DNA from 4 places in the Heyndrickxia sp. FSL W8-0496 genome. Region 4 is predicted to be linked to each of the others. Evidence: riboswitches for the same ligand, from Rfam matches in the RefSeq annotation. Region 4 holds a riboswitch; each other region holds the start of a gene.

Region 1 (4,849 bases), 640 kb from region 4:
AGATTGACCACATTCGCGCCATGCTTTCGATGCCTAGAATCTCTCATTTATGGAAGGAGAGATTTGGCAGAGAGTTTAATGAACAAGATGTGGAGAAATTATATGCTGAATTCGAGCCTGCACTCATGTCATCCTTAGCTGAGTATACAGATGTCATTCCTGAGGTGATTGAGGCAGTTCAAACCTTAAGAAGCCAAGGATTGAAAATTGGTTCAACAACAGGTTACACACAATCCATGATGGATGTTGTTGTACCTAATGCACACAAAAAAGGGTATAGTCCAGATTTTTATATCACTCCTGATGGTACCAATTCTCTGGGGAGACCTTATCCTTATATGATTTATCGAAACATGGAAGCATTGAAATTATCAGCATCCTGGAAGGTTGTAAAAGTTGGAGATACGACCTCAGACATAAAAGAGGCGGTTAATGCTGGCGTTTGGTCAGTGGGCGTTATAATAGGCAGTTCCGAAATGGGGCTAAGTTTATCTGAATATAATGCCTTATCCGAAGTAGATCAAGAGAAGGCAATCTCTAGAACAGAACAAATATTTTTACAAAGCGGGGCAGATTTTACAATAAAAACAATGGGAGAACTGCCTCAATTAATTGGAAAAATTAACAGTCTCATCTCGGAAGGTAAGAGGCCTAGTGCAGGTTTAACGTACTTAGTGGAGGGAATTTATTGAAATCAATATCAAAAAAGAATAAGATACTTATTTTATTATTTATTATGCTTTTATGTGTTGCTTGCCTATTCGATTTTAAATATAAAGGGTTATTCTTCCAACTGTTACCTAAGACGATTCAATCATATTTAGCCGGTTTTTTTTAATAGTCTCAGCTTTAATGGAGAAACACTGATGAGTAATAAAAGGACCGGGCGTTTTTTGCCCGGTTTATCTTATGTAAGTGAAACTATTGTCCCCAGACATCTTTTGCAATACGTACAACATGGCGTAATTTATTCCATTGTTCTTCCTCTGTTAGGATATTTCCTTCTTCAGTAGAAGCAAACCCACATTGCGGGCTCAAACAAAGTTGATTAATATTCACATATTTTGTTGCTTCTTTAATCCGTCCTATTATTTCATCTGTATCTTCGAGTTCAGGAGTTTTAGATGTGATGAGTCCCAATACCACATGTTGATCTTTAATGAATCGTAATGGTGTAAAATCTCCAGATCGTTCATTATCATATTCTAAGAAGAAGGCATCTACATTAACACGTGAAAATAACTCTTTTGCAATGGGTTCATATCCACCTTGATACAGCCAGGAAGATTTGAAATTTCCACGACAAATATGAAGAGTAATTGCCATGTCCTCAGGTTTGTTGGCTACAGCTTCTACAGTAATATCAGCAAATTTTTTCACAAGCTCATCCGGATCGAATCCTTGTGATTTTATTTTATCTCGGAAAGCATCACTGAACAATGCTCCCCAGCTTGTATCATCTAATTGTAAATAGCGACAACCTGCATCATAAAATGTTTGAATGGCATCTTGATACACTTTAATAATATCGTTAGCCACCTCATCAAATGAAGGATATGAAGGATTATTCAAATATGGTTCACTTCCAACTACACCCGAGTAGAAAATCATATTAGGGCCTGGGATTGTAATTTTCGCAATATGATCGCCGGCAATGCTTTTCAAATACGTGAAGTCTTCTAAAAATGGATGATCCTTAGGGAAACTTAATTTCGAATCAACTGTATATGCTTCTGCCTTTTTCATTGCTCCATTAAATGCACCGGTGATGTCTATTTCATAAACACGAATTCCCTTAATAGCTCTGATAAAATCTAAGTGCCACCATCTTCTTCTGAATTCACCATCTGTCACTGCCGTTAGGCCTACTTCTTTTTGCTTTTCAACAATTCTAGCAATCTCAATGTCTTCTAATGCACGTAATTCTTCCTTCGTTATTTGACCATTCTTATATTGAGCCCTCGCCTCTTTAAGTGCTTGTGGGCGCAAGAAGCTCCCTACATGGTCTGCTCTAAATGGTGCTTTCTTCATGGTATTAATCAAATTGGACAACCCCTCTAAAGTTAAATAAATTTGTTTTTCTTAGCTTTTTCAGGGTACAAAAAAACCCTTCTTAAAAAGAAGAGATTAAAATCACAGATAATTACTCTTCTTATCTTCAAGCAAAACGCTACTGGAATTAGCACAGTACAAAAATGTCTGTTGCTGAGATATCTCAGGGCCAGTCCCTCCATCTCTCTAAATAAGAAAGTTACAAATTTAATTATTAATTATCAATTTACCTGTATATTCAGAGAATGTCAATTTTCCGGTGCGAATAAGTATGATGGAACCCATATTCTTCATTTGGGAAGGGCTTTTTTGAGGGAAACGTTATCTCGGTATACAAATAATCAGTTTATTCAAGAAGAAAAAGAAAGAACTATTAGTGGACTCCTGCAAAATTATCATATTCATAATCAAAGAGAGGTCATATAGTAAAGAACATTTTAGCTGTGATGGGTGTTTTTGTTTATTTATATTAATATATTTTTTTGGAGTCAAAGATCGATTATGACTAGAACGATTCTGATTAATAGAGTCAAAAACAGATTAAATTATGTGGATTGTTTCTCCATTTTTTACGTAATTTTAGATATCTTATCACTCTCATACAATAGTGATATTTAAATCTATAAATAATAGTGATATACTATAATTAGGAATGAATTGATACAGAAAAGGTGTGTGTGATCAGGTCGCGCCTTGGCTTGCTTGTTACGCCGAAGAAGGAGCGTCTACATCCTTTTTTGCAAATCTAACGGTATAAGGGACGATAAAAATGAGTAACAGACAAACTAAAACAGACGTTATCTTAATTGGTGCCGGAGTCATGAGCGCGACTTTGGGATCATTGTTGAAAGAATTAGCACCGCAATGGGAAATTAAAGTATTTGAGAAACTAGCAAATCCAGGGGAAGAAAGCTCTAACGAATGGAATAATGCGGGTACAGGGCATTCTGCACTGTGTGAGCTTAATTATACAACTGAAAAAGCTGATGGATCTATCGATATTACGAAAGCGATTAAAATCAATGAGCAGTTTCAGCTTTCAAGACAGTTTTGGTCTTATCTTGTAAACCGTGAACTGATTCATAATCCACAAGACTTTATCATGCCAATTCCTCATATGAGTCTAGTCCAAGGTGAAAAAAATGTAACGTTTTTGAAAAAGCGTTTTGAAGCGCTTTCAAATAATCCGTTGTTTCAAGGGATGGAATTCTCTGATGATCCTGATAAACTAAAGGAATGGATTCCACTTATTATGGAAGGTCGTACCGATAATGAACCAATAGCAGCAACCAAAATTGACTCTGGAACAGATGTTAACTTTGGTGCTTTAACACGCATGTTATTTGACCATTTAAAGAGTCTAGACGTTGAGATTAACTATAAGCACACGGTAAAAGATATTAAACGTACAAACGAAGGCTTATGGGAAGTGAAAGTACACAATATTGAAAGCGGTAGTACTGAATACCATACAGCAAAATTTGTCTTTATCGGCGGTGGAGGCGGAAGTCTACCATTATTACAAAAAACCGGAATTCCTGAATCTAAGCATATCGGAGGCTTCCCGGTCAGTGGCTTATTTATGGTTTGTAATAATCCTGAAATTGTTGAACAGCATCATGCAAAGGTATATGGTAAAGCGAAGGTTGGCGCACCTCCAATGTCTGTTCCACATCTTGACACACGATATATCGACAATAAGAAATCATTGTTATTTGGACCATTTGCCGGCTTTTCACCGAAGTTTTTGAAAACGGGTTCAAACTTAGATTTAATCCGTTCTGTAAAACCGAATAATGTATTGACGATGTTGGCGGCAGGCTTTAAAGAGATGGCATTAACAAAGTATCTAATCCAGCAAGTATTGTTATCGAATGAAAAGCGTTTGGAAGAGCTAAAAGAGTTTATCCCGAATGCTAAACTCGAGGATTGGGATATCGTCGTTGCAGGACAACGTGTGCAAGTAATTAAAGATACGGAGACAGGCGGTAAAGGTACACTACAATTTGGTACCGAAGTTGTTACTGCATCCGATGGTTCGGTAGCTGCATTGCTTGGTGCTTCACCGGGTGCTTCTACTGCTGTTCATGTTATGCTTGAAGTATTAGAAAAATGCTTCCCGCAATACATGATGGAATGGGAGCCGAAACTAAAAGAAATGATACCTTCTTATGGTATGTCTTTAATGGAAAATCCAGAGCTTTTACAAGAAATTCATACCTCAACAGCACAAGCACTTGGGCTAAGTCAACAAGAATTAGCTTATAGTTAAGAATGAATAAAGAATCTTTGATCTATCATTAGATTAAGGATTCTTTTTTTTGCGTTTAGAGAGGTGAAAATTGATGATAAAGAACAATTGCGAGAGTTTAATAGCTGATATTGAAAACGTTAATCTTATTTTCGTAATTAATCAAGGGGAGATCATTGAAGGAGGTACGCATCACGAGCTATTGCAGAAAAAAGGATTTTATTCTCCGATGTATGAGAGTCAGTTTAATATCTGAAGTGAAAAATGATTAACTCTTTGAAAAAAATGTTTAGTTTATTGATCATTCAGAGTATGTTGTTATCATCAGAATAAATTCCAAAGAAAAGGCATCTTCCAATTAAAAATGTACCCCGTTAATAACGGTCCATTTTAGTTTGGATAGATGCCTATTAAGAGCGTTCGGTTAGGTGTGATGGCTAGAACATGTAAAATAATAAGAGCCTTTTTTCCGAATTAGGGTATCCGGGTAGATTAAAGGGCTAAAGTACCATCTAGAGCGGAAATTATTCTTAGTTGCTTTACTAT
Region 2 (4,849 bases), 3.0 Mb from region 4:
CATCTAAATGCCAGATGATTTTAGGAAGTTCTTTCATATATTCTTCAGGTGAGATGATATAACTAATATTCTCAACACCTAATTTTTCTGCTGTTTCCTTAGCCACATCAATTTCACTAAACCCATTATGTTCAAAACCAACTGAAAATGTTTTAATGTTCGGATGATATTGCTTGGCAATAGATGCGATAATTGAAGAATCAATACCTCCAGATAAGAAGGATCCTACCGGAACATCACTTCGCATATGGACGTTTACTGAATCAAATAATACATCCCTAATTTCTTTAACAAATTCATCCTCTGATTTTTGAACTGGTTGGAAAGAGGCTTTCCAATAACGTTCAATCTTCATCTTCTCTCCAGGCTTTTTCGTAAAATAATGTCCTGGTTCTAATTTTTTTATTCCTTTTGTCATTGTTTCTGGTTCAGGAACAAATTGATAGGTCATATAATGTTGTGCTGCATCATAATTAAGCTCTTCATGGTCCATTGCAAGTAGAATACTTTTCTTCTCTGATGCAAAGAATGTCCGTTTTTCTTCTTCACGATAGAAAAATGGTTTAATGCCGAATGGATCGCGAGCACCAATTAAAACTTGCTCTTGTTTATCCCAAATCGTAAAAGCAAACATTCCCCTAAGTTTCTCCACCGCTTTTTCTTTATAATGACTATAAAGAGCAATAATTACTTCTGTATCTGAAGAAGTTTCAAAAGTAAGTCCCATCTCAATTAGTTCATTTCTGAGCTCAACATAATTATATATTTCACCATTAAAAATAATCCAATAGCGCTCATTTTCATAGGTTAATGGCTGGTGTCCACTTTCTATATCAATAATACTTAATCTGCGGAAACCAAATTGGATATGCTCATCTTCAAAAAAACCTTCATCATCTGGTCCACGATGTGTAATAATATCATTCATATTCTTAAAAAGCTGTCTATCCGAATCTCTTAAACCAATCTCTCGGTCATGAATACAACCAACAAATCCACACATTTATGTATGTCACCTACTCCATTTCTAATTAACATACTTTATTAAAGGCCAACCGCCTTTTAAAAATACACTCCACTATACTATCATTATTTTACTTTTTTTGCAGTAGACATTATATATATTTTTATGGAAAGAACTACAAGTGAATAACAAACGTGCAAGCATCTTGCTCAGCCCCGCCAAGTTATGGTAACGCTTTTGATTTTCCTTTGGTGAGGTTGTTTGGAATCAGGCTCGACGTAAACAACAATCATGTGATTAATATCTACGGTGCATATTTTCCTTAAGAATAAAAAATGGGGCTACCCATGTAGCCCCATTTCATTCTTTAAAGTGAAAAGTCACGTAATGCTTCTGCTTTGTCTGTTCTCTCCCATGGAAGATCAAGATCATGACGACCGAAATGGCCATATGCAGCTGTTTGCTTGTAAATTGGACGGCGCAAATCAAGCATTTTAATAATCCCAGCTGGACGTAGGTCAAAATGCTTTCTAACTGCTTCGATTAAGATATCCTCTTCAACCTTCCCTGTTCCAAATGTATCAATTGAAATAGACACCGGTTGAGCTACCCCAATCGCGTAAGCAAGTTGAACTTCACACTTATCAGCAAGACCTGCAGCTACAATATTCTTAGCAACATATCTAGCCGCGTAAGCTGCTGAACGGTCAACTTTTGTAGGATCTTTACCAGAGAATGCTCCGCCACCATGACGTGCATAGCCACCATAAGTATCAACAATTATTTTACGACCTGTTAAACCAGCATCACCTTGTGGTCCACCAATTACGAAACGACCAGTCGGATTAATAAAATATTTGGTATTTTCATCGATTAACTCTTTTGGAACTACTGGATTAATCACATATTCTTTCACATTACGTTGAATTTGTTCTAAGCTTATTTCCGGATGATGCTGAGTAGATATGACAATTGTATCAATACGAACAGGTTTGTCATTTTCATCATATTCAACTGTTACCTGGGTTTTAGCATCAGGACGCAAATATGGAAGAATATCCTCTTTACGAACTTCAGAAATTCTTCGTGCTAGCTTATGAGCTAAGGAAATAGGTAATGGCATTAATTCTTTTGTTTCATTACATGCAAAACCAAACATTAACCCTTGGTCACCTGCACCAATAGCCTCAATTTCCTCTTCAGACATCTGACCTTCACGAGCTTCTAATGCTTTATCTACACCCATTGCAATATCTGCAGATTGTTCATCAATAGAAGTTAGCACTGCACATGTTTCTGCGTCAAAGCCATATTTTGCACGAGTATATCCAATTCCTTTAATTGTTTCACGAACAATTTTCGGAATATCCACATATGTACTTGTTGTAATTTCACCAGCAACAAGTACAAGCCCTGTAGTTACAGATGTTTCACATGCTACACGAGCATTTGGATCTTTAGCTAAAATTGCATCTAAAATCCCATCAGAAATTTGATCACAGATTTTATCTGGATGACCTTCTGTTACAGATTCAGATGTGAATAAACGACGCTTTTTTGTCATATTTATTCCTCCCAAAAATTACTTCTATCTATTTTTACGCTTCACGGTACTCATTCCCTAATAGTATGAAATAAACCATAGATTTTATCCTTTAATGTTAAGGAGCAAAATCCTTTTCATGGGTTTAGAAAGACGATATTGTATAAAAGATGGCTTTTCGTATTCTTGTTAAATTTATGCAGAAATTTACCTAATAGCTACAAAGATTAGAATAGAAAAAATAAAACCTTTCCCCGCATGTTTATGAGAGGAAAGGTTAAGATCCATTATCGCGCCTTTCACTCTTATCGTTCAAGGTATTCCCTTGCGTCAGGTTAGCACCATTGCTTTCTAGTTTAGAAAATCTTAAAATTAGATTACACAATCGATAAACATCGGTTATGATCTAACTAAAAAATTCTAACATAGAATGCCGGTTGCTGGGTTTCATCGGGCCTGTCCCTCCACCAGCTCGGGATAAGAGTATCCGTTCAAGGTAAAATATTACGCAATTTGCAAGTTCGTGTCAACATGTTCCTACAAAAATTTTTATTCATCTCTTATTTCCTATTAAATAGATCACGAAATGTATGAAGAAAATATGTCGAAATAATGTTGTTAAAAAAAATGTGCACAAATAGTATAGACTATTAATACAATTGTGTTATACTAATTAACGAATAAAAAACAATCTTTAAATTTTTGAATAAAGGAAGGTTAGTATAATGAAATCTGTCGCATTTTCAAATACATTAGCTGAAATTTTAACTGGAAAAAATGTGTTATCCCAACTATCTGTTCCTCAATTAGTGGAAAAAGTGTTACAACGTAAAGAGGGAAAATTAACATCAACTGGTGCTGTTTGTGCTGAAACTGGTAAATATACTGGCCGCTCCCCTAAAGATAAATATATTGTTGAAGAAGCTTCTACAAAAGATCTTATTGATTGGGGTTCTGTAAACCAACCAATTTCGGAGGAATCATTTGATAAGCTATATAAAAAAGTTAGTAATTATCTTAAGGAACAAAATGAAATATTTGTTTTTAAAGGTTTTGCAGGTGCAGATAATAAGAGTCGCTTACCGATTCAAGTAGTAAATGAATATGCATGGCATAATCTATTTGCACATCAATTATTTATCCGTCCAACTGAAGATGAATTACAAACACATCAAGCAGAGTTTACCATATTGTCAGCACCGAATGTGAAAGCGGATCCAACGACCGATGGAACTAACTCTGAAACATTTATCGCTGTTTCATTTGAACGTCGTATAATCTTAATTGGTGGAACTGAGTATGCTGGAGAAATGAAAAAAGGAATTTTCTCCATTATGAACTATCTACTACCTCAAAAAGACATCCTACCTATGCACTGTTCTGCCAATGTTGGAGCAGAGGGTGATGTTGCGTTATTTTTCGGATTATCAGGTACAGGAAAAACTACACTATCCGCTGATCCAAATCGCCGTCTAATCGGGGATGACGAACATGGATGGTCTTCAAATGGAGTTTTCAATATTGAAGGCGGCTGCTATGCAAAATGCATTGGATTAACAAGAGAAAAAGAACCACAAATTTTTGATGCCATTCGCTTTGGGTCTGTCTTAGAAAATGTCGTTATAGATCCAAAAACTAGACTTCCCCTTTATGAGGATGCTACATTAACTGAAAATACACGAGCTGCTTATCCAATTCAAGCGATTGATAATATTATCGAACCGAGTATTGCTGGCCATCCACAAACAATAGTATTTTTAACTGCTGATGCATTTGGAGTGTTACCTCCTATTAGCAAGCTTACGAAAGAACAAGCTATGTATCATTTCCTAAGTGGCTACACTTCAAAATTAGCAGGTACAGAGCGTGGAATTACTTCACCTGAAGCTACATTCTCAACTTGCTTTGGTTCACCATTCCTTCCATTACCTGCAACAGTGTATGCAGAAATGCTTGGTAAAAAGATTGATGAACATGGGGTTCAAGTCTTTCTTGTCAACACAGGTTGGACTGGCGGAGAATATGGTGTTGGTAGCCGAATGAAATTAAGCTATACTCGTGCAATGGTGCAAGCTGCACTTGAAGGTGAATTAACTCATGTTGAAACGTCACAAGATGAAATTTTTGGACTGCATATCCCATTACATGTTCCTGGTGTACCAGATGAAGTGTTAATCCCAAATAAAACATGGACGAATCAACAGGAATATACAGATAAAGCAAAAGAGCTTGCTGCAAAATTCAACGCTAATTTCAAAAAATTCCACAATGTACCACAAGAAATTGAGGTAAATGGCGGACCGATTTTTAAATAATTTACTATTAAAAGCCCTTTTTTCAAA
Region 3 (4,849 bases), 3.3 Mb from region 4:
ATCTCAGAGGTGGGCTAGGCGATAGATAAAAAGTATTTCTATATGGTTGTCATTTCCTAAACAAAAAAACTGGCGAACTCGCCAGTTTTACATTTGAAATGCAGGGATTTTCTCCTGTAACTGTTGATGTTGGACTATTTCAGCAAAGTCCTCAATCATTGCACTCGCTGTAGGCATTTTCCCAGCTCCAGGTCCTTGTAATGTAATATTTCCAACCAAGCTTGCTTCTAGTGCAATGGCATTTTCGACACCTTCAATCGAGTACAGTGGGTGATTACTGTCAACAATAATCGGCTTTACAGATGCTTTTATCCGTTGACCTTCTTTATAAATCTCCGCAATATGCTTATATCTTTGACCATGATGCTCTTTTTCTTCTATTTGCTGCTGGGAAATCGAAGTGATTCCTTCAATTTTCACTTCAGACCAGCATGGCTGTTCACCAAATACAAGTTGACTTAATATCATTAATTTACAAAAGGCATCTTTACCACTAATATCATTCGTCGGGTCAGCCTCCGCATAGCCTTTTTGCTGTGCTAAATGAAGAGCTGCCTCGAATGACAATTTGTTCTCTCTCATTTTTGTCAAAATAAAATTTGAGGTGCCATTTAGTATCCCTTGAACCTTTGTAATTCGATTAACTTGCAGCAATCGTTGGATAGTTCTTATAATTGGAACCCCACCAGCCGTTGTTGCTTCAAATGCAAGTTTTACATTCTGTTGCTTTGCTTTATGAATTAATTCCTGCCCATATTTTGCAAACATGACCTTATTAGCTGTGATCACATGGATGCCCTTATCAATTGCCTGCTTCAAATACGTGTAACCTGGCTCCTCTCCAACAATCGCTTCAAAAACTACATCCAAATCACGTATATTAAGAATCTCTTCGAAATCTGTTGTGACAAGTATATTCGACTCAATGTCTCTCTTTTTATTTTTATCCCGAATCAATACCGCAACAATTTCCACCCTTACTCCCAGCAGTTCATTAAGCTGCTGTTGATGGGAGTGTATCGCAGTATATACACCTTCACCAACCGTTCCAAAACCTAAAAGCGCTGCCTTTATGACTGACATTAAGAAATCCCCCTTATTCACCTGACCGACTGTGCAAAAATCTACTATTTCTATACTGTGACACTTGTTGCTTTTACAATCGCTTGATCTAAATCTGCTGTTAAATCTTCTACTGCTTCCAAGCCGACCGATAGGCGAATCAGTTCCTCTGTTACACCTGTTAGTTTAAGATCCTCGGCATTAAGCTGTTGATGGGTAGTAGATGCAGGATGGATAATTAAAGATTTTGCATCCCCCACATTTGCAACATGAGACCATAATTTTATCTCATCGATGACTTTTCTTCCTACTTCCCGACCACCTTTAATCCCAAAGTTGACAATTGAACCAAAACCACCTTTGAAATATTTAGTTGCAAGCTCATATGAAGGATGTTCCTCTAGTCCTGTATAATTAACCCAAGCAACGGCAGGATGATCTTGTAAAAACTGGGCAATCTTCAATGCATTTTCATTATGCTTTTGGACACGTAGATGCAATGTTTCAAGACCTTGTAATAATAAGAATGCACTATCAGGACTTAAGCTAGCACCGAAATCACGCAATAACTGCACACGAAGTTTTGTGGCAAATGCTGCTTGAGGCACGTCAATGCCATATCGAAGGCCATGATAGCTTTCATCCGGCTCTTTAAAATAAGGGAATTTATCACTATTCCAATCAAATTTACCACCATCAATCACGACACCGCCGATTGTCGTTCCATGTCCGCCAATCCATTTAGTAGCGGAATGAACAACAATATCAGCACCCCATTTTATTGGATTAGAAAGATATGGTGTTCCGAAGGTATTATCTATGATCAACGGGATTCCATTTTCATGGGCAACATTAGCTACTGCCTCAACATCTAAGACATGTAAGCTTGGATTGCCAATAATTTCTGCAAAAAGAGCTTTCGTTTTTGGAGTGATTGCTTCCCGAAAATTTTCCGGATCAGTTGCATCAACAAATTTCACTTGAATCCCATATCTAGGCAGCGTCGTTGCAAAGAGATTAAATGTCCCACCATAAAGATTTCCAGCAGCGATAATTTCATCTCCTGCACTAGCAATATTTAAAATAGAAAAAGCAATGGCCGCCATCCCTGATGAAAGTGCGACAGCTGCTGTTCCCCCTTCCAAAAGGGCAATACGCTGCTCAAATACATCAACCGTTGGATTGCCAATTCTTGTATAAATATAGCCAGGTTGTTCAAGGGCAAATAACCCTTGGGCATGATCTGTATCTTTAAAAACATAGGATGTCGTCTTATAAACAGGAACGGCCCGTGAACCTGTGGTTGGATCAGGTTGCTGTCCCCCATGAAGTAATAACGTTTCCGGTTGATAGTTTTCATTCGTCATTTTGAATTCCTCCTAGATCTTTTTTATTATTCAGGTGAGGCTAAATAACATTCATTGGCTAATAACATTAAGCCGCTTAAACTAGGTAAGGTTCATTGAGTAATTCCTCTGTTGTGGGATTTGAGAAGTATGGAATGAGGGGAAACAAAAAACCCTCTTCATAAGAAGAGGGCTTATTATATCAGTTCCTCCCCTTATCTTTCAGATCTAATTGATCTGTAGGAATTAGCACCTTTTCAAGCACGAATGCTTGAAGGTTGCCGGGCTTCAAAGGGCCTAGTCCCTCCGCCGCTCACGATAAGAGTGATTATTAAATTTAGAAAATTTTAAATTGCTCTTGTTTTGCATTATAAAAGATGGATGAATAGTTCGTCAACCTTTTTTCTATTAAAAAAACTTTTTAGTGGATTTTTCTTTCATCCCTTTAAAACAGCCGCTAAGTGAAAAAGCATGACTTTTTATCAAAGTAGCAAACGATACTAAACTTTTTACCAATCTTATAATGCGGCTTCTATCGCACACTCAAATTGCTTAATAATATCTGCTGAATCTTCTATTCCTACCGAAATACGAATGACCCACTGATTGATTCCTATGCTTTCTTGCTCCTCTAAAGTAAGACTACGATGAGATGTTCCAAACGGATAGGATACAGTTGTTTCCACTCCTGCTAATGTGGGAACAAGTTTTACCCAACCTAAAGAGGAAAAAAACTGATGAATATCTACAGCTTCTCCTAATTCAATGGTAACTATCGCACCATTTCCCTTACTTGAAAGATTTTCTGGATAGTAAACTTTTTTTACATTAGAATGATTCGTTAGGCTTTCTGCTAACAGTTGAGCATTGGATGCTTGGCGCTCCATTCTTAATGCAAGTGTTTTTAACCCTCTATTAGTAAGCCATGCTTCAAAGGGACTTAAATTTGTACCCAAATTAACTACCTTTTGCCTTGCTTTTGCCATCAATGCTTCTGTTCCAACGACTACACCAGCGGTTACATCACTGTGCCCACCTATATATTTCGTTGCGCTATGAGCCACAATATCCACTCCGTCGATAAACGGCTGCAATAAATATGGAGTTGCGAATGTATTATCTACCATTGTACAAAGCTGAAATTCCTTTGCGATTCGAACCAATTCAGTCACGTCTTCTATCCGTAAAAATGGGTTGGTCACTGTTTCAGAATAAAGAAGCTTTGTATTCGATTGAATCGCCTTTCGAATTGTTGAAGCATCTTTAAAAGGGATAAATGTGGTTTCAATTCCAAGTTCGTTTAATTCATGTTTTAATAAATGATGGGTTCCGCCATATATATCATCTGCCGCAACAATATGATCGCCAGCAGAGGCTACAGCTAATATCCCTGCTAAAATAGCGGAGAGTCCTGAGGATGTAGCAACACCATCAGGAGCACCTTCTAATCTTGCAACAGCTTGTCCTAATTCATCTGTATTCGGGTTACCAGTCCGAGAGTAGAGATATGGAATATTCCCATGATAAAACTCTTCTAATTCCTCCAATGATTGAAACGTAAATGCAGAGGTCTGATATATTGGTGTTGTTTTACTATGTATATTCGATGTATTTATTAAAGAATTATGTACAATTGCTGTTTCAAATGATTTTCCCATTCAATTAGCACCCCATATCCATTTAGTTAAATAGTTAAGAAACTATCACTAAAATTAAAATATTTTAAATTGTACGCCTTCCGTACACTTTTGTCAAAATAAGTTTGCAGACAATAAAAAGAGGGTTGCCTATATCTCGGGCAACCCTCTTTTCGTAACGTTATAAAATCGGAGATAATAATCTAGAAATGGACTCCTTAAAACGAATCCATTTCGGACGTAATAGATATTCTTCTAATGTTAATTCCTTTGATTTTCCCATATCATCCATGTATATTTTTTCGAGTTTCTTTGAAATATGATGACTATATAAAAATGCATTAACCTCAAAATTTAAACGGAAACTTCGATTATCAATATTTGCTGTTCCGACGGTTGCAATTTTCCCATCGACCACTAACATTTTCGCATGAATAAATCCATTATCATAAATATAAACCTTTGCACCAGTTTTCAATAGCTCACCTACATAGGAATAGGTAGCCCAATACACAAACATATGATCCGGCTTATTAGGGATCATTAACCTTACATCGACACCAGATAGAATAGCAATTTTTATTGCATTTAATAAACTATCATCGGGGATAAAGTAAGGTGTTTGCATGAAAATATACTTTTTGGCAGAATTGATCATTTTAATATAACCATTTTTAATTTGTTCCCATTCTGAATCAGGACCACTAGATACAATTTGAACATCTGTGTAACCAATGGAAGGAATGTCCGGGAAATATCTTTCCTCATACCTGATTTCTTTTGATGAAGCTTGATTCCAATCAA
Region 4 (4,849 bases):
TTTTATTATTAAAAAGATTATAATTTTGAAAAACAAACGCAACCTTTTGCCTGACCTCATGAATTTGTTTTTTAGTAGCTGCTTTAAGATTTACATTCATATTCCCAAAAACAGCCTGACCTTGATCGGCCCTTTCAAGAAAATTAATGCATCTTAACAATGTCGTTTTACCAGATCCGCTAGGACCAAGAATAACAACAACATCTCCTTTACTTATGCTCAAATTTACCCCTTTTAATACTTCACTTTTCCCAAATGTTTTATGCACATTCTTAATTTCAAGCATACTGTTGCCCCCCTTTTGCTGTAGTTGTTTTATAGGAGCTAAGTTTTCTTTCAAATAGCTTGAACCCATATTCCGTTAAGCTACAAATAATCAAATACACGAGAAAAATATCAATATAGGCCTCAACATAGTTATATCCTACATTTGCCGCTACCTTTGCCTTTAAAGTAATTTCAGGTAAGGACATAGCATAGCCTAAGGAAGTTGCTTTTATCAGATTTACCGTAGCGGTGCAAATATTTGGCAATGCCACCACTAATGCTTGTGGAATAATAATTCTTCGATAGGCTTGAACATTCGTTAATCCGACAGATTGGGCAGCTTCTAATTGTCCTTTACTTACTGTTATTAATGAGGAACGAAATATTTCAATTAAGATGGCAATCGTATTTAGAGAAAATACAATAAATGCATACCATATCGGATTCACCTCATAAACATTTTTATCTATATGGAGCTTAGAGAATAATGATGATATTACTAAAGGTACGCTGTTATAGATAATAAATATCTGAACGATTACAGGTGTTCCACGAACAAATGAAACATATATTCTCGAAAATTGACTTAAAATTGGGATGCGATTAATTCTTGTTAATGCCAATAAAAAACCAAATGGTGAGGCGACTATTAATGCGACAATCGTTATAATTAAGGCAGTGGGTACGCCTGATAAAGCAACAAAAAACGTATCGACTAAAAACTCAAGATTAAAGCTACCCTGCACTCGCGTTCCTCCTTATGTTGATTTCAATGATTGTTTTCCTTTACTAAATCCCTTTTCAAATTTTAAAAATACTTGTTCGATCACAATAGAAATAATCCAATAGATGATCGATAATGCCAAATAGATCTCTAAAGCATGTGCATTATAATTACTTGCAATAATGAGATTGGCTTTCCCCATTACATCTATTAGGCCGATCGTATATGCTAAAGAGCCTTCTTTAATTAACTCCAATAGACTGTTTCCAAAGTTTGGAATAGCTACTACAAATGCCTGTGGAAAGACAATTCTTCTATATGCCTGAAAAGGACTTAATCCCACACTAACAGCAGCCTCGAATTGCCCTTTATCCACAGATTCATACGCACTCCTTATTACTTCAGACATAAATGCGCCAAACTGAAGAGAAAAAGTAATTACTACAAAAACAATTTTGTCTACATTACTAGTCTGAACTGAAAATTTTTCTAATAGTGCTGGAACCCCATAATAGACTAGAAATAACAAAACAATCGATGGCGTACATCTTAAGGCAGTGGTGTAGCCATTAGCAATTTTTCTAGCAATTTTACCTTTTCCTATTTTTCCTATCGCCAAAATAAACCCTAGAATGGTTCCAAACATTACCGATAAGCCAGTAACAATAAATGTTACTTTTAGAAAAGGAAGCAGCATTGGGATGGATTTGAATATATAAGATGCATCAAAGTATTTTTCCATTATCCCCCTCCATTTTCCCTACTTTTTCGCTTGATCTAATACTTCAAATAAATCTCTTCCGTAAAATTTCTTACTTAACTCATTCGTTTCTTTTTTTTCTTGCAGTTGTTTGATCGCTTGGTCATATGCATCCGCAAATTCCTGCTCTTTTTTATTAAATAGTGGCCAGGTTTTTATTACGGCGAATTCATTATAGACAACATCATTAACTAAATGATGATAAGGACCATTTTTCTCCTCTACCTGTTTTTTAAAAGGACCCTCAATCATTACTCCACCATCTACACGTCCTTCATTCACCCATTGAACAACATCAACCGAAAAGGTTTCTCCTGCCTTGAGCTTAATTTTATTATCTGGGTGTGACTGATTATATTCATCAATAACTGTATACTGAGCATTATTTGCGGCAATCGGTGCGAGGGTGTATCCCGCAGAAGCAAAGTCTTCTAAACTTTTAATCTCCTTATTTTCTTTCTTTAATACAAGTCCTGTACTACTCAGTCCAAGAAATTCTTTAGGATAAATAAATTTCTTTGTCCTTTCTTCGGTCCAGAATGCATTTTTTACTCCAACCTGAAATTTCCCTTGTTCCACCCCTAATAGTAAATCATCACTCGTTGTACCTACATACTCAAATTCATATTCAGGTAAGAGTTTATCGACTAATTTCATTACCTCTACATCATACCCAGTTGGATTCCCATTCTCATCTATGTATGAAATAGGCTTGGAGGATTGATCAAAAGCTACTTTCACCTTACGAATCTTCGTTCCATTTTCATCGGTTGATGAATGATTTGCTGATGTTGTACAGCCTGCCAATAACATAACGAATGCAAAACAACTAATAATGCTAACTACCTTCCTTTTGTTCTCCATGAAAAAAATCCCCTCTCTTTACATTTTTCTGTACCTTAGCCAACAAAAAGGATATCATCTTCAACTACCCACTTTTTCATCACCCCTAAAAATCGAAAAACCTTTCTTCTACCGAAAAGAAGAAAGGCTCAAAATACTTGAACAATCTCCTCTTATCTTTCAGAACCTATTTGCTCTGCTGGAATTAGCACCGTTTAATCAAGGAGATTAAGGTTGCCGGGTATCATAGGGCCAGTCCCTCCACCGCTCTAGATAAGAAAAAACTAAATTATATATTCCTATAAGAAAACTTGGAATTACTTAAAATTTAATATATCCAGTATTCTGACTATTGTCAAGTATAAAAAAAAGGAGTATAAACTCCTTTCATCCCTAATCATCGATTTTAATGGATCCCCTTACTCATAAATGATTCAAACTGCTCAGTCTTTAAAGGCTTACTATATAAATACCCTTGTACTTCATCACATTGAAACGATTGTAGAATCTGAAATTGTTCAACTGTTTCAATTCCTTCTGCAACAACCTTCATCCTTAGCCCATGTGCTAATTCAATAATTGCCTTTGTTAGGGCAGCATCTTGAGAGTCCAAATGAATATTTTGTATTAACGAACGATCAATCTTAACATATTCAAATTGAAATTGTTTCAAATAGGTAATAGAAGCATATCCTGTACCAAAATCATCTAAAGAGAATGTAATCCCTCTTTCTTTAAAATCTTTTATCGAATCATAGACTATCTTTTCATTTTGCATAATAATTCTTTCAGTGATTTCAAATTCAAGCAAGTTTGGACTAACCCCAGTATCTTGCAAAATTTGCATTACACCTATACTCCAGTTTCTTTTCAAGAAACTTTTCGGTGAAATATTAATTGAAACAGGGACGACCGGTATGGATTGAACTTGCCAATGTCTTATTTGTTCACATACATATCGAATAACCCAGTCTCCAATGTCTACAATTAAGCCTGATTCTTCAGCAAAAGGAATAAATTCTCCTGGAAGGACAAGTCCTCGTTCTGGATGCTCCCAACGTATTAATGCCTCAGCACTGACCATTTTATTTGTTTTAACATCAATTCTAGGTTGAAAATCAACCCTAAACTCATTGTTAGTTAATGCTCTTCTTACATCCTTATCAAAGAATGTAGATTTATTTGGACACTTCATTATTGATTGGGAATATATAACATAATTATCCTTCCCAAGATCCTTTGCTCGATAAAGAGCACTATCTGTATTTTTTAGCAAAGTCCATGCATCCTTACCATCTAAAGGATATTGACAAATCCCTACACTTGCAGAAACATACAGCTCATAATCATTTATAGTAAACGGTTCTTTTATTCCTTTAATAATTTGTTCCCCTACTTGATTTAAATCATAAATATACTTGTTATTTCTTAACAAAATGGCAAATTCATCTCCACCGATTCTAGCAACCAATTCTTTATCAGGTATCATTTCAACTAATCGGTGTCCGATCTGTATCAATAGTTCATGGCCAATATCATGGTTTAAAGAGTCATTAATGTATTTGAATCGATCCATATCCAGAAAAATAATGGCAAATGATTGATTTTTTTCCTGTGAATCCTCAATCAATGATTGCAATACTTCATCAAACATTCTTCTATTCGGTAAATCCGTCAAATAATCATGATAGGCAAAATAAGCAATTTGCTCCTCATTGCTTTTTTGTTCTGTTATGTCCGAAATAATTCCATCCAGTCTTGTAATGTCTCCCTTTTCGTTTATAAAAGGAATCGTTTGATCCTGCAGCCAACGAATCGAACCATTCTTATGAATGATTCTGTACTGATGATGAATGGATTTCCCTTTCTTTAACTCACTTTGCTTCTCAAAATAAATGGAATGATCTTGCTCATAAATAATATCCTTCCATAGAAAGGAATTGGTCATCATCTCCTCAGAAGAATAACCTGTAATATTATAAAGTCCTTCAGAAACAAATAATATTTTTTTAGTCTTAAGATCTTGTGACCAAATACATACTTCTAAATTATTGCAAATTTTTTTAAACTGCTCTTCATTTTCTTTGAGCTTCTTTTCAATTCCCTTACTTTTCGTTATATCTTTAGCAATACCAAATATAGCAACAATCTTTTTGTGTTTAATAATAGGAATTAAATTAATATTTACTTCAATGGCAGACCCATTTTTATGTAGTAAGGCAATGTCATAATTTTCAGGTCTACCATTGCATGCT

Evidence for each region. Region 4 has a riboswitch for S-adenosylmethionine ahead of NST63_RS23040 (transporter substrate-binding domain-containing protein). Riboswitches for the same ligand answer to the same signal wherever they lie in the genome.
Region 1: linked by a shared signal. The riboswitch ahead of NST63_RS26170 (5-methyltetrahydropteroyltriglutamate--homocysteine S-methyltransferase) and the one ahead of NST63_RS23040 (transporter substrate-binding domain-containing protein) in region 4 are both predicted to bind S-adenosylmethionine.
Region 2: linked by a shared signal. The riboswitch ahead of metK (methionine adenosyltransferase) and the one ahead of NST63_RS23040 (transporter substrate-binding domain-containing protein) in region 4 are both predicted to bind S-adenosylmethionine.
Region 3: linked by a shared signal. The riboswitch ahead of NST63_RS06230 (O-acetylhomoserine aminocarboxypropyltransferase/cysteine synthase family protein) and the one ahead of NST63_RS23040 (transporter substrate-binding domain-containing protein) in region 4 are both predicted to bind S-adenosylmethionine.

The regions. Positions count from the first base shown of each region.
Region 1 is NZ_JBBOXX010000001.1:5,179,700-5,184,548, reverse strand. Features, by position in the region: gene phnX (phosphonoacetaldehyde hydrolase) at 1-692, shown strand, start outside; gene NST63_RS26170 (5-methyltetrahydropteroyltriglutamate--homocysteine S-methyltransferase) at 922-2,031, opposite strand; SAM riboswitch class I at 2,150-2,249, opposite strand; gene NST63_RS26165 (malate:quinone oxidoreductase) at 2,822-4,324, shown strand; gene NST63_RS26160 (hypothetical protein) at 4,398-4,559, shown strand.
Region 2 is NZ_JBBOXX010000001.1:1,502,058-1,506,906, reverse strand. Features, by position in the region: gene asnB (asparagine synthase (glutamine-hydrolyzing)) at 1-1,003, opposite strand, end outside; gene metK (methionine adenosyltransferase) at 1,332-2,528, opposite strand; SAM riboswitch class I at 2,810-2,991, opposite strand; gene pckA (phosphoenolpyruvate carboxykinase (ATP)) at 3,233-4,822, shown strand.
Region 3 is NZ_JBBOXX010000001.1:1,249,891-1,254,739, reverse strand. Features, by position in the region: gene NST63_RS06235 (homoserine dehydrogenase) at 88-1,083, opposite strand; gene NST63_RS06230 (O-acetylhomoserine aminocarboxypropyltransferase/cysteine synthase family protein) at 1,134-2,429, opposite strand; SAM riboswitch class I at 2,621-2,733, opposite strand; gene NST63_RS06225 (trans-sulfuration enzyme family protein) at 2,927-4,066, opposite strand; gene cls (cardiolipin synthase) at 4,227-4,849, opposite strand, start outside.
Region 4 is NZ_JBBOXX010000001.1:4,544,009-4,548,857, forward strand. Features, by position in the region: gene NST63_RS23025 (amino acid ABC transporter ATP-binding protein) at 1-286, opposite strand, end outside; gene NST63_RS23030 (amino acid ABC transporter permease) at 279-1,013, opposite strand; gene NST63_RS23035 (amino acid ABC transporter permease) at 1,026-1,733, opposite strand; gene NST63_RS23040 (transporter substrate-binding domain-containing protein) at 1,752-2,615, opposite strand; SAM riboswitch class I at 2,765-2,874, opposite strand; gene NST63_RS23045 (sensor domain-containing protein) at 3,001-4,849, opposite strand, start outside.